Regions from separate parts of the Micromonospora sp. GCM10011541 genome, predicted to be linked through region 2. Evidence: predicted binding sites of a transcription regulator. Region 2 holds the regulator's gene; the other holds the start of a gene.

Region 1 (6,436 bases), on a different contig from region 2:
TGGGCCAGGTCGGCTTGGGTGATCATTTCTCGGCTCCCGTCGTCCCGGTGCCCCGGTAACCGTTGGCGTTCCTGCCGGCCGTGCCGAGCGAGCCACTGCGCCCCGAGGTGATCAGCTCGACCACCTGGGCGTGCGTGACGTCGGTGGTCCGGACCTGGGCGACCATCTGACCGAGGTAGAGGGTCGCGATCCGGTCGGAGACGGCGAAGACGTCGTTCATGTTGTGCGAGATGAGGACGACGGCCAGCCCGTTGTCGGCGAGCCGCCGGACCAGTTCGAGGACCTGGGCGGTCTGCGCCAGGCCGAGGGCCGCCATCGGTTCGTCGAGGATGACCAGCCGGCTGTTCCAGAGCACCGCCTTGGCGATCGCCACCGTCTGGCGTTGGCCGCCCGAGAGGCTGGACACGTGCTGGCGCAGTGAACTGATCGTGCGGATGGAGAGCCCGGCGAGCGTCTTGGCGGCCAGTTCCTCCATGGCCGGCTCGTCGAGGACGAGGCCGGAGCGCCGTTCCCGGCCGAGGAACATGTTCTGCACGATGTCGAGGTTGTCGCAGAGCGCGAGATCCTGGTACACCACGTCGATGCCGAGCCCGGCGGCGTCCCGGGGACCGTTGACGGTCACCGGCCGTCCCTCGAAGAAGAACTCGCCGGCGTCGGTGCCGTAGATGCCGCTGATGCACTTGACCAGCGTCGACTTTCCGGCTCCGTTGTCGCCGACGAGCGCGGTCACCTGGCCCGGATACACCGAGAAGGCGACGTCGCGGAGCACCTGCACGGGGCCGAAGCTCTTGTCGACGCCACGCAGTTCCAACAGGGGTGTCTCGGACACGGGTGTCTCCTTCAGTTCAGCCGATGCCGGCCCGGGCGCACAGCTCGGCGTACTTCGCGGTGCACACGTCGGCCTTGTCGACGTAGCCGTCCGCGATGACGTTCTTCACCGTCTCCTTGGTGATGGCCTGGGCGCCCAGCAGCACGGCGGGGACGTTCCGGTCGCCCTTGGGGTCGTGGAAGGTCTGCTCGGTCTTCTTCTTCTCGCCCCGGGCCAGCGCGATCGCCAGGTCGGCCGCCGCCTCGGCCTCCGTCCTGACCGGCTTGTACACGGTCATGCACTGGTCGCCGGAGAGGATGTGCTGCAGGGCCTGGGCGTCGGCGTCCTGGCCGGTGACGGGGACCTTGCCGTTGAGCTTGTTCTTCGCCAGCACGGAGATGACGGCGTTGGCCAGCCCGTCGTTGGCGGCGACGACGGCGTCGATCCGGCCGTTCGTCTGGGTCAGCATCTGCTCGAAGATGGTGCCGCCGGTGGTGTTGTTCCACTCGGGCACCGACTGGTCGGGGCCCTTGAGGTACTCCTTCGCGTCGTACCTCGGCGCCAGGACCGAGTCGTAGCCCTCCTTGAACTGGGCCGCGTTGTTGTCGGTCGGCGAGCCGTTCAGCTCGGCGACCACCGGCTTCTTCACGCCCTTGTCGGTGAGGCACTTGACCAGGCCCTCGCCCTGGAGCCGGCCGACCGCGACGTTGTCGAAGCTGACGTAGTACTGCGCGGAACCGCCCAGCGTGGGCCGGTCGTAGTCGATGGTGGCGACGCCCTTCTGGGTCGCCTTGTCCAGAACCGCCTTCCCGGTACCCGAGTCGAGATTGGTGATCATCAACGCGGTCACGCCATTCGTGATCATCTGTTCGGCGATGGTGACGAATCGCGCCTTGTCGTTCTGGGCGTTCTGGATGTCGTAGTCCACCCCGGCCGCTTTGAAGGCGGCCTCCAGGTATCTGCGGTCCGCGGTCTCCCACCGGTTCGACGAGGCGCTGTCGGGCAGGATGACCCCGATCTTCGGCCTGGGACTGCCCGCGGCGCCGTCACCGGAGTCGGTGCCGCAGGCGGTGAGGTTTCCCGCGGCCAGCAGGCCGACCGCGGCGACGGTGAGGATCCCTCTGCGCATTCTGCACGGTTCCTTTCAAGGGGGACGGAACTCGAGGGGAAGGTGGGTGGGGTGACGAGCCGGTGAGCCGCGGGGTCGCGCTGCCAGCGGTTTGTTGTTCCGGGCAACGTATTGTTCGTCGCTCGGGCGCACAAGACCGTAGTGGCCAGCAGTTTGTTGTTGCCAGTAACAATTCGGCAACGCGGCCGACATTCGACCGCTCCCCCGTCGCTGGCGGTGGAGCGCCCTGCCCGCGGAATTGGTGTGGATCGGGAATGCCGCCGGCGCAGATATCGACGGTGAGAGATTATTTTGCTGCCAGACCTTGGCCGCCTTCGATGTGCGCGTAAGAAGGTCAGCACTCACCGCTGACCCGCCGGCCGGGCGTCGCGCTCGTGCTCAGCGGCCGGCGAGCGGGGCCGTCACCGCGCCGGTCAGGGCGATCAGGTCGGCGGGGCTCAGTTGGAGCTGGAGTCCGCGGCGCCCCGCGGAGACGTACACGGTCGGGTGGTCCAGCGCCGAGGCGTCGACCACGGTCGGGAGGCGCTTGCGCTGGCCGAGGGGGCTGATGCCGCCGCGGACGTACCCGGTGGCCCGCTCCGCCACCGTGCGGTCGGCCATGGTCGCCCGCTTGCCGCCGACCGCGGCGGCCAGCGCCTTGAGGTCCAGCTCCCCGGTGACCGGGACCACCGCCACGATGAGCCCGCCGTCCACCTCGGTGACCAGCGACTTGAACACCCGCTCCGGCGGGACCCCGAGCGCCGCCGCCACCAGGGCGCCGTAGTTCGGCGCCTCGGGGGAGACGTCGTACGGGTGCGTGCTGTGGCTGATCTTCCGCTTCGCGAGCAGCGCGGTCGCCGGAGTGCCCTGTCCCGCCATGCCGACAAGCTAGCCCGGGCCCGGCCGGCGGGGCGAGCCGAATTCAGGCGGCTACCGGGTGGCCGACGAGCACGGTGGGCGCGCCGGCCACCCGGGTCAGCACCAGGCTCGCCGCCGCGTCGCCGGAGAGCCGCAGGGCCCGGCGCAGCTTCTCCGGCTCCAGCGCCGAGCCGCGCTTGAGGATCTCCACCCGGCCGACCCGGCGTTCTCGGAGCAGGGCGCGCAGCCGCTTGAGCGAGAACGGCAGCACGTCCGTCACCTCCAGACAGCGGGCGTACGGGGTGCGGACCGGGGCGTCGGCGTACAGGTAGGCGATGCTCGGGTCGGCGAGGGTGGCGTCCAGCTCCGCGGCCAGTTCGGCGACCAGGTGCGCGCGGACCACCGCCGGGTCCGGGTCGTACAGGAACCGGCGGGCCGGGCCGACCGGGGCCTCCGCCGCGCCGGATCCGGTCAGCACGTGCGGCGTGCCGCCGCGCAGCAGGGTGGCCCGGCGGGGGACCTCGGCGAGCCGGCCGCACCAGAGCGCGGCCTCCACCAGGTCGCCGTCCACGCTGACCCATTCCGCCTCGGCGCCGGGCGGGATCAGCGCGTGGTCCAGCCCCGGGGCCACCTTCACCACGGTGTGCGGCACCCGCTCGGCGAGCCCGGTGACGAAGTCCCACGGCGGCGAGTAGGAGTTCGGGTCGAAGATCCGCCGCCCGGTGCCGGCGGTCCGCCGGGCCGGGTCGCAGAAGACGCCGTCCACCCGGCTGACGTCGAAGGCGGTCGCGTCGCCGCACTCCACCGTGAACCGCTCGGCCAGCCCCGCCGCCTCGGCGTTGGCGGCGGCCATCGCGGCGGTCACCGGGTCGGCCTCCACGCCGTACACCCGGATCCCGGCGCGGGCGGCGGCGAGTGCGTCCGCGCCGAGGCCGCAGCCCAGGTCGGCCAGGGTGCGTACCCCGGCGGCGTGCAGCCGCGCGGCCCGCCGGTCGGCGACCACCCGGCGGGTGGCCTGTTCCAGGCCGGCCCGGGTGAGGAACATCCGCGCGGCGGCCGGCCCGAACTTGCCGGCGGCGCGGCGGCGCAGCTCGGCCTGGGTGAGCGCGGCGGCGGCCAGCCCGGCCGGCACCCCGGCCGAGCGGAGCGCGGCGGCCGCGGCCAGCGGGTCGCCGCCGGCCACCTCGGTGGCCGCGGCGAGCGCGGCCGACCCCTCGGCGGTACGCAGCGCGGCCAGCTGGTCGAGATCCACCGTGCCATTCTCCCCGCCCGTCGGGGCGGATCGGCCGGGCGGGGGCGGGTGCGGCATGGTGGGGTGCTGCCCCCGGGCTGCCGCGACCGGCCGCGGGCGGAGTTGATCATGTTCGTCGGGACGACGCGCCGGACGACGGATTGGCACTCTCCTTGACGGAGTGCTAGCCGAGGAATAACCTGCGATTAGCACTCTCCCATCGAGGGTGCCAGCTTCCGGGCCTCGGCCCGGGCGCTGAACGCCAGGCGGACCGGCACCCGCGACGACGGCCCCGCCCGGTGGCATGTGGCAGATTGACGCCGTTCGGCTTGCCGTCCGGCAACGAAACCAAGTACCCCAGGAGGGTATGCCCGTGACTACCGCGACCAAGGTTGCGATCAAGCCGCTCGAGGACCGGATCCTGGTCCAGGCGAACGAGGCTGAGACCACCACGGCGTCGGGCATCGTGATCCCCGACACCGCCAAGGAGAAGCCGCAGGAGGGCACCGTCCTCGCTGTCGGCCCGGGCCGCATCGATGACAAGGGCAACCGGATCCCGGTTGACGTCAAGGTCGGCGACACCGTCATCTACTCGAAGTACGGCGGCACCGAGGTCAAGTACGCCGGCGAGGAGTACCTGGTGCTCTCCGCCCGCGACGTCCTCGCGGTCATCGAGAAGTAACCAACCGATCAGTGTCGTTGCCCCGGTCCGGCTCGCCGGGCCGGGGCAACGTCGCTTCGAAGGGACATTCATGGCGAAGATCCTGAGCTTCTCGGACGACGCCCGGCACCTGCTCGAGCACGGTGTCAACGCCCTCGCGGACGCGGTCAAGGTCACCCTCGGCCCGCGTGGGCGCAACGTCGTCCTGGACAAGAAATTCGGTGCGCCGACGATCACCAACGATGGCGTGACCATCGCCAAGGAGATCGAGCTCACCAACCCGTACGAGAACCTCGGCGCGCAGCTGGTCAAGGAGGTGGCGACCAAGACCAACGACGTCGCCGGCGACGGGACCACCACCGCGACCGTGCTGGCCCAGGCCATGGTCCGCGAGGGCCTGCGCAACGTGACCGCCGGGGCGAACCCGGCCGGCCTCAAGCGGGGCATCGACGCGGCGGCCGCCAAGGTCTCCGAGGCGCTGCTCGGCCGGGCCGTCGAGGTGGCCGACAAGGAGTCGATCGCGCACGTGGCGACGATCTCCGCGCAGGACGCCACCATCGGCGACCTGATCGCCGAGGCGATGGAGAAGGTCGGCCGCGACGGCGTCATCACCGTCGAGGAGGGCTCGGCGCTGCACACCGAACTGGACGTGACCGAGGGCCTCCAGTTCGACAAGGGCTTCATCTCGCCGAACTTCGTCACGGACGTGGAGGGGCAGGAGTCGGTCCTGGAGGACCCGTACATCCTGATCACCACGCAGAAGATCTCGGCGATCGAGGAGCTGCTGCCGCTGCTGGAGAAGGTCCTCCAGAACAACCGGCCGCTGCTGATCATCGCCGAGGACGTCGAGGGCCAGGCCCTGTCCACGCTGGTGGTCAACGCGATCCGCAAGACCCTCAAGGTCTGCGCGGTGAAGGCCCCCGGCTTCGGCGACCGCCGCAAGGCGATGCTCCAGGACATGGCCATCCTGACCGGTGCCGAGCTGGTCGCCCCGGAGCTGGGCTACAAGCTCGACCAGGTCGGCCTGGAGGTGCTCGGCACCGCCCGGCGCGTCGTGGTCGACAAGGAGACCACCACCGTCGTCGACGGTGGCGGCCAGACCTCCGAGGTCGCCGACCGGGTCGCCCAGATCCGCAAGGAGATCGAGGCCTCGGACTCCGAGTGGGACCGGGAGAAGCTGGCCGAGCGGCTGGCGAAGCTCTCCGGCGGCATCGCGGTCATCAAGGTGGGCGCCGCCACCGAGGTCGAGATGAAGGAGCGCAAGCACCGCATCGAGGACGCCATCTCGGCGACCAAGGCCGCGGTGGAGGAGGGCACGGTCCCGGGCGGCGGCGCCGCCCTGGCCCAGATCCTCCCGGTCCTCGACGACGACCTCGGCTTCACCGGTGACGAGAAGACCGGCGTCTCGGTCGTGCGCAAGGCGCTGGTCGAGCCGCTGCGCTGGATCGCCCAGAACGCCGGCCACGACGGCTACGTGGTGGTGCAGAAGGTCGCCGGCAAGGAGTGGGGCAACGGCCTCGACGCCGCCCGCGGCGAGTACGTCGACCTGGTCAAGTCCGGCATCATCGACCCGGTGAAGGTGACCCGCAACGCGGTCACCAACGCCGCCTCGATCGCCGGCCTGCTGCTCACCACCGAGAGCCTCGTGGTGGAGAAGCCGGAGAAGGCCGAGCCGGCCGCCGCCGGTGGGCACGGCCACGGCCACGGTCACGGCCACCAGCACGGCCCGGGCTTCTGACCCGACGCCGTACGGACGACGTCAGGGCACAC
Region 2 (6,436 bases):
CGTACCCGAGCGACGACGTGGCGGCGGACCGCTACCTGGCCGCGGAGGCCGCCCTCGACGCGGCCGGTTTCTCCTGGTACGAGGTGTCCAACTGGGCCCGCTCGGCGGCGGCCCGGTGCCGGCACAACCTGCTCTACTGGACCGGCGCCGACTGGTGGGGCCTCGGACCGGGGGCGCACAGCCACGTCGGCGGGGTGCGCTGGTGGAACGTCAAGCACCCGACGACGTACGCCCAGCGGCTCGCCGCCGGGGAGTCGCCGGGCCTGGCCCGGGAGGTGCTCACGCCCGACGAGGCGCACATGGAGGACGTCATGCTGCGGCTGCGGCTCGCCTCCGGGCTGCCGCTGGACGTGCTGGACGACGCGGGGCGCGCCGGGGCCGAGCGGGCCCTGGCCGGCGGGCTGCTGGCCGCGCCGGAGTACGCGGCCGGCCGGGCGGTGCTCACGCTGCGCGGCCGGCTGCTGGCTGACGCGGTGGTCCGCGACCTGCTGCCCTGACCGCCGATCGCCCGGCCGACCCGCGGGCCGGCCGGGCGGGGCGTCACTTGACCAGGCTGATGCTCATCGGATAGCGGTAGAGCTGGCCCTCGTTGGCCTTGACGCCGGCGAGGATGCCGAACAGGACGCCGATGATGACCGCCGCGCCGACCGCGAGGAACCCGATCACGATGCAGGCCAGGACCCAGCCGACCAGGCCGACGATCGACCAGAGCAGCTGGAAGTTGAGCGCCGCGACCGCGTGCTGACGCACCGTCGGCGACTGGTTTCCCCGGGCCAGCATGGCGACCAGCGGCGGGAGCCAGCCCAGCACGCCGCCGCTGACGAACATCGCCGCCGCGCCGCCGAAGTGCGCGACCAGCGCCCAGGTCTTGTCCTCGTTGTTGGCCCAGCCGCCGCTCGGGGCGCCGTACGCGCCGCCGGTCGGATAGCCGCCGCCCGGCGGCGGATAGCCGCCCGGAGGTGGGTAGCCACCCGACGGCGGCTGGCCGCCGGAGGGCGGGGGATAGCCACCGGGCGGGGGATAGCCGCCCGCGCCCGGCGCCCCGGACAGTGGTGCGGTGGGTGGCTCGTCCGCCGACGAGCCGTACGGTGCCGACGGCGGGGTCGGGTCCGGCGGCTGAGCGCCGGCGTCCCCCGCTCCGGGAGGGCGAGGTGGTTCAGTCATGGACGTCACGGTAGGGGTTGCCCGCAAGGCGGCACCAGAGCGAGATCGCCCGGGATGTCCGGCTGAACGGCTCTGGCGCCGTGCTGGGTGGCGGGCCGGACCCCCGTGGTCCGTCGCTGATCATCGCGTCAGGGGTGGCGCCGACGTAGACTGGCACTCGCTACAGTCGAGTGCCAGGTGCCCGGCCCGCCCCGGACCACCGGCGGGTCGAGGTGCTTCAGGAGGTGGGGAGATGGGTCTCGACGACCGCAAGCTCGCCGTGCTGCGCGCGATCGTCGAGGACTACGTCGCCACGCAGGAGCCGGTCGGCAGCAAGGCCCTCGTCGAGCGACACCAGCTGGGCGTCTCCCCGGCGACGGTGCGCAACGACATGGCGGTGCTGGAGGAGGAGGGCTACATCCGGCAGCCGCACACCAGCGCGGGCCGGGTGCCCACCGACCGCGGCTACCGGCTCTTCGTCGACCGGCTCTCCCGGGTCAAGCCGCTCAGCCCGGCCGAGCGCCGGGCCATCGAGCGCTTCCTGGTCGGCGCGGTCGACCTGGACGACGTGGTGCACCGCACGGTCCGGCTGCTGGCCCAGCTGACCCGCCAGGTCGCCGTGGTGCAGTACCCGAGCCTGGCCCGCTCCTCGGTGCGCCACCTGGAGCTGGTGCCGATCTCCACCACCCGGCTGATGCTGGTCATGATCGCCGACACCGGGCGGGTCGAGCAGCGGCTGGTCGAGCTGCCCGCGCCGATCCCCGCCGCCGACGTCATCGACCTGCGCCGGCTGGTCAACGAGAAGCTGGTCGGCAGCCGGCTCTCGGAGACCCCGCCGCTGGTCCAGGCGCTCGTCGACGAGTCGGCGCCGCATCTGCGCGGCGCCATGACCACCCTCTCCACCGTGCTGCTGGAGACGCTGGTGGAGCGGCACGAGGAGCGGATCGCGCTGGCCGGGACGGCCAACCTCACCCGCGGTGGACTGCTCGACTTCCAGGGCTCGCTGCGCCCCATCCTGGAGGCGCTCGAGGAGGAGGTCGTGCTGCTCAAGCTGATCGGGGAGGCCGAGCCGAGCACCACTCGGGTGCTGATCGGCGACGAGAACGAGATCGACAACCTCCGCGCCGCCTCGGTGGTGAGCACCGGGTACGGCCCGGGCGCGACCATCGTCGGCGGCCTCGGGGTGCTCGGGCCCACCCGGATGGACTACCCCGGCACCATCGCCACGGTGCGGGCCGTGGCACGCTACGTGGGCGAGCTGCTGGCCCAGAACTGACCAGTCAGGGCCGACGGCCGGCTCCGGCCGCCGACCGGCGCAACGCGAGACGAACATGAGGACACGGAACGCAGTGGCCAGGGACTACTACGGCATTCTCGGCGTGAGCCGGGAGGCCTCCGACGACGAGATCAAGCGCGCCTACCGCAAGCTGGCGCGGCAGTTCCACCCGGACGTCAATCCGGACCCGGAGGCACAGGAGAAGTTCAAGGACATCAACGCCGCGTACGAGGTCCTCTCGGACGACCGGAAACGGCAGATCGTCGACCTGGGCGGCGACCCGCTCGCGCCGGGCGGCGGGGGCGCCGGCGGTCCGGGTGGTCCCGGCGGGGCCGGCCCGTTCGTCGGCTTCCAGGACATCATGGACGCCTTCTTCGGCGGCGCCGCGGGCGGCGCCCGGGGGCCGCGCCCGCGGACCCGGCCGGGCGCGGACGCGATCCTGCGGCTGGAGCTGGACCTGCACGAGACCGCGTTCGGCGTCGAGGCGCCGATCACCGTCGACACCGCCGTGCTCTGCACCACCTGCTCCGGCGCCGGCACCGCGGCCGGCACCCACCTGGCCACCTGCGAGGCGTGCGGCGGCCGGGGCGAGGTGCAGTCGGTGCAGCGGACCTTCCTTGGCCAGGTGGTCTCCGCCCGGCCGTGCACCGTCTGCCAGGGCTACGGCACCACCATCCCGCACCCCTGCCCGACCTGCGCCGGCGACGGCCGGGTGCGGACCCGCCGCTCGCTGACCGTCAAGATCCCGGCCGGGGTCGAGGACGGCATGCGGATCCGGCTGGCCCAGCAGGGCGAGGTCGGCCCGGGCGGCGGCACCGCCGGCGACCTGTACGTGGAGATCCACGAGCGGCCGCACGACGTCTACTCCCGCAAGGGCGACGACCTGCACTGCCGGGTCACCGTGCCGATGACCGCCGCCGCGCTCGGCACCCGGCTGACCATCAAGACGCTGGACAGCGAGGAGACGGTCGACGTCAAGGCGGGCACCCAGCCGGGCAGCACGCTGCGGCTGCGCGCCCGGGGCGTGCCGCACCTGCGCGGCACCGGCCGCGGCGACCTCTACGTCCATCTGGACGTGCGGACGCCGACCAAGCTCGACGCCGACCAGGAGCGGATGCTGCGCGACTTCGCCAAGACCCGGGGCGAGGAGGTTGCCGAGCTGACCAAGCAGGGCGGCTTCTTCTCCCGGATGCGCGACGCCTTCAACGGGCACGCCTGACGTGTCCGCCCCGCTGTTCCTGGTGGAGGCGCTGCCCACCGGTGACGCACTGACGCTGGACGGCCCCGAGGGGCACCACGCCGCGAACGTGCAGCGGCTGCGGGTCGGCGAGGAACTGCTGCTGGCCGACGGTCGGGGTGGCACGGCCGCCGCGGTGGTCACCGCCGTCGGCAGGGGCACCCTCGACCTCCAGGTCACCTCCCGGGGGTACACCGACGCGTCCGTCCCGCGTGTCGTGGTGGTACAGGGCATCGCCAAGGGCGACCGGGGTGAGCTGGCCGTGCAGGCGATGACCGAGGTCGGGGTCGACGAGATCGTGCCCTGGGCGGCGTCCCGCTCGGTGGCCCAGTGGCGCGGCGACCGGGGCGTACGGGCCCGGGAGAAGTGGGCGGCGACCGCCCGGGAGGCGGCCAAGCAGGCCCGCCGGGCCTGGCTGCCGGTGGTGGCCGGGTCCCCGGACGAGTCCACCCAGACGGTCGTCCGGCGGATCGCCGGGGCGGCCGGCGCGTTCGTGCTGCACGAGGAGGCCGAGGAGCGGCTGACCACCGCCGACCTGCCCGCCACAGGCGAGATCGTGCTGGTGGTCGGCCCGGAGGGCGGCATCGCCCCGGCCGAGCTGTCGGCCTTCCGCGAGGCCGGCGCCCGCCCGGTCCGGCTCGGGCCGTCGGTGCTGCGCACCTCCACGGCCGGCGTGGCGGCCCTCGCCGTCCTCGCCACCCGCCTCGCGCGCTGGTGACCCGCGCGTCCGCAGCCGGCTTGCCGTCCGCGTGATGAGCTTCGCCGTCTCCGCCCTTCCCGCCGTCTCCGCCGTCTCCGCCGGTCGGCTGGCTGAAGATCCACACGATGTTCCGGAAACTACGGTGTGTCCGGCGCACGTGATGCCGCCGTCTCCCGCAACTCGCGTGAGTCGCCCCGCCCGCCAGAGGAGTTCCAGCACGCCCTGTGCTCTGCTGCAGCCCACGCAACACTCACGGCCCGGGAGTGTTGCGTGGGCTGCAGCAGAGCAAAGCGTGCGTAGGGAATGTCCGCGCCCGCATCGAGCGCCCGCATCGAGCACCGGGCATCGAGCACGGGGCCTCGAGTGCAAAGCCCTGAGTGCCGCGCCTCAAGTGCCGGGCGTCGAGTGCCGGGCCGCGAGCGGCGGGGTCAGGTGCGCAGGTAGGAGGCGCCGTTGAGGTCGACGATGGTGCCGGAGGCCCACTCCGCCTCGGGACTGGCCAGCCAGTGGACGGCGGCGGCGATCTCCTCGGGGCGGGCGACCCGGTTGAACGGGCTCTGGGCGCGGATGGCGGCACCGTTCTCGCCGGTGAGGTGTTCGGTGGTCATGTCCGTCTCGACGAAGCCGGGGGCCACGGTCGCCACCGCGATGCCGTACGGGGCGAGGGCCAGGGCCAGCGACTGACCGAGCGCGTTCAGCCCCGCCTTGCTCGCCCCGTACGCGGGCTGCTGCGGCTCGCCCCGGAACGCGCCGCGGGAGGAGACGTTGACGATCCGCCCGCCCCGCTCCCGCATGTGCTGGGCGGCGCACCAGGTCACGTTGGCGGCCCCGGTCAGGTTGGTCTCCAGCACCAGCCGCCACTGCTGGCGCCACTGCTCATAGGTGTTGCCGAAGACCGGGTGCGGCAAGTCCCGCGGCCCGTACACGCCGGCGTTGTTGACCAGGACGTCCAGCCCGCCGAGCCGCTCCGCCGCCTCGTCCACCATCGCCCGGACCGCGTCCGGGTCGGCCAGGTCGGCGCGGACCACCACGTGGCCGTCGCCGGGCAGTTCGTCGCGCAGCTGCTCGGCCAGCTCCGCCGAGTCCCGGTGGTGGATCGCCACGCGGTCCCCGCCCGCCGCGAACGCCCGCGCCACCGCGCGGCCGATGCCGCGCGAGGCCCCCGTCACCAGTACCGCCCGAGAAGTCACGCCGGACATCATGCCCGGCGCGGCCGGTGGCGGCGCGGCGGGTCCGGGCAGCGCTTAGCATGCCCGGATGGGAACCGACTGCCTGTTCTGCCGGATCGTCGCCGGGGAGATCCCGGCCACCATCGTGCGAGAGACCGCCACCACCCTCGCCTTCCGGGACATCGACCCCAAGGCGCCCGTCCACGTGCTGGTCATCCCGAAGGAGCACTACGCGGACGTGGCCACCCTCGCCCAGGGCGACCCGGGCCTGGCCGGTGAGGTGCTGGCCACGGCCGCCGTGGTGGCCGAGGAGGAGGGGCTGCTCGCGGACGGCTTCCGGCTGATGTTCAACACCGGGTCGTACGCCGGCCAGGAGGTCTTCCACGCGCACGCGCACCTGTTCGGCGGCGCCCCGCTCGGCCCGATGCTCGCCCGCTGAGGGCTCCACGGCGGCCCGCTCCTTACACTGCTGGCATGATCACCGTGAACGACCGGCTGGAACGGATGGTGCGGCAGGCGCAGGCCCGGGGCCGGGTGCCGGCGATCTCGGCCGCCCTGCACCGGGCCGATCGCCCGCTCTGGAGCTGCGCGGTGGGCGACACGGGCAACGACACGCCGGTCGGCCCGGAGTCGGTGTTCCGGATCGGCTCGGTCACCAAGACCTTCACCTCGGTGCTGGTCATGCAGTGCCGGGACGACGGCCTGCTGGACCTGGACGACCCGATCGGCCGGCACCTCGACCTGCCGGCGCACGGCGAGCTGACGGTACGCCGGCTGCTGTCGCACACCGCGGGCCTGCAACGCGAGCCGTACGGCGACGTCTGGGACTCGCTGCGCGCGCCCGGCGTGGACGAGCTGCTCGCCGACCTGGCCCGGGTCGAGCGGGTGCTGCCGACCGGCCGGCGCTACCA

The links. Region 2 encodes HrcA, which represses chaperone genes, less so after heat shock. Its sites were predicted from a motif close to GGTTNGCACNCTCNNNNNGAGNGTGCNAACC; they were not measured.
Region 1: groES (co-chaperone GroES) is a predicted target of HrcA. The motif match lies at 4,210-4,240, and genes of this name have one in related genera.

What each region holds. Positions count from the first base shown of each region.
Region 1 covers NZ_JBHSBP010000049.1:600,464-606,899, forward strand. The annotation lists gene ACFOYX_RS20060 (sugar ABC transporter permease) at 1-26, opposite strand, end outside; gene ACFOYX_RS20065 (ATP-binding cassette domain-containing protein) at 23-829, opposite strand; gene ACFOYX_RS20070 (substrate-binding domain-containing protein) at 846-1,937, opposite strand; gene ybaK (Cys-tRNA(Pro) deacylase) at 2,316-2,795, opposite strand; gene ACFOYX_RS20080 (methyltransferase domain-containing protein) at 2,839-4,026, opposite strand; gene groES (co-chaperone GroES) at 4,373-4,687, shown strand; gene groL (chaperonin GroEL) at 4,758-6,404, shown strand.
Region 2 covers NZ_JBHSBP010000065.1:88,334-94,769, forward strand. The annotation lists gene hemW (radical SAM family heme chaperone HemW) at 1-497, shown strand, start outside; gene ACFOYX_RS27435 (DUF4870 domain-containing protein) at 541-1,164, opposite strand; gene hrcA (heat-inducible transcriptional repressor HrcA) at 1,397-2,419, shown strand; gene dnaJ (molecular chaperone DnaJ) at 2,493-3,638, shown strand; gene ACFOYX_RS27450 (16S rRNA (uracil(1498)-N(3))-methyltransferase) at 3,640-4,374, shown strand; gene ACFOYX_RS27455 (SDR family oxidoreductase) at 4,785-5,546, opposite strand; gene ACFOYX_RS27460 (histidine triad nucleotide-binding protein) at 5,614-5,964, shown strand; gene ACFOYX_RS27465 (serine hydrolase domain-containing protein) at 6,000-6,436, shown strand, end outside.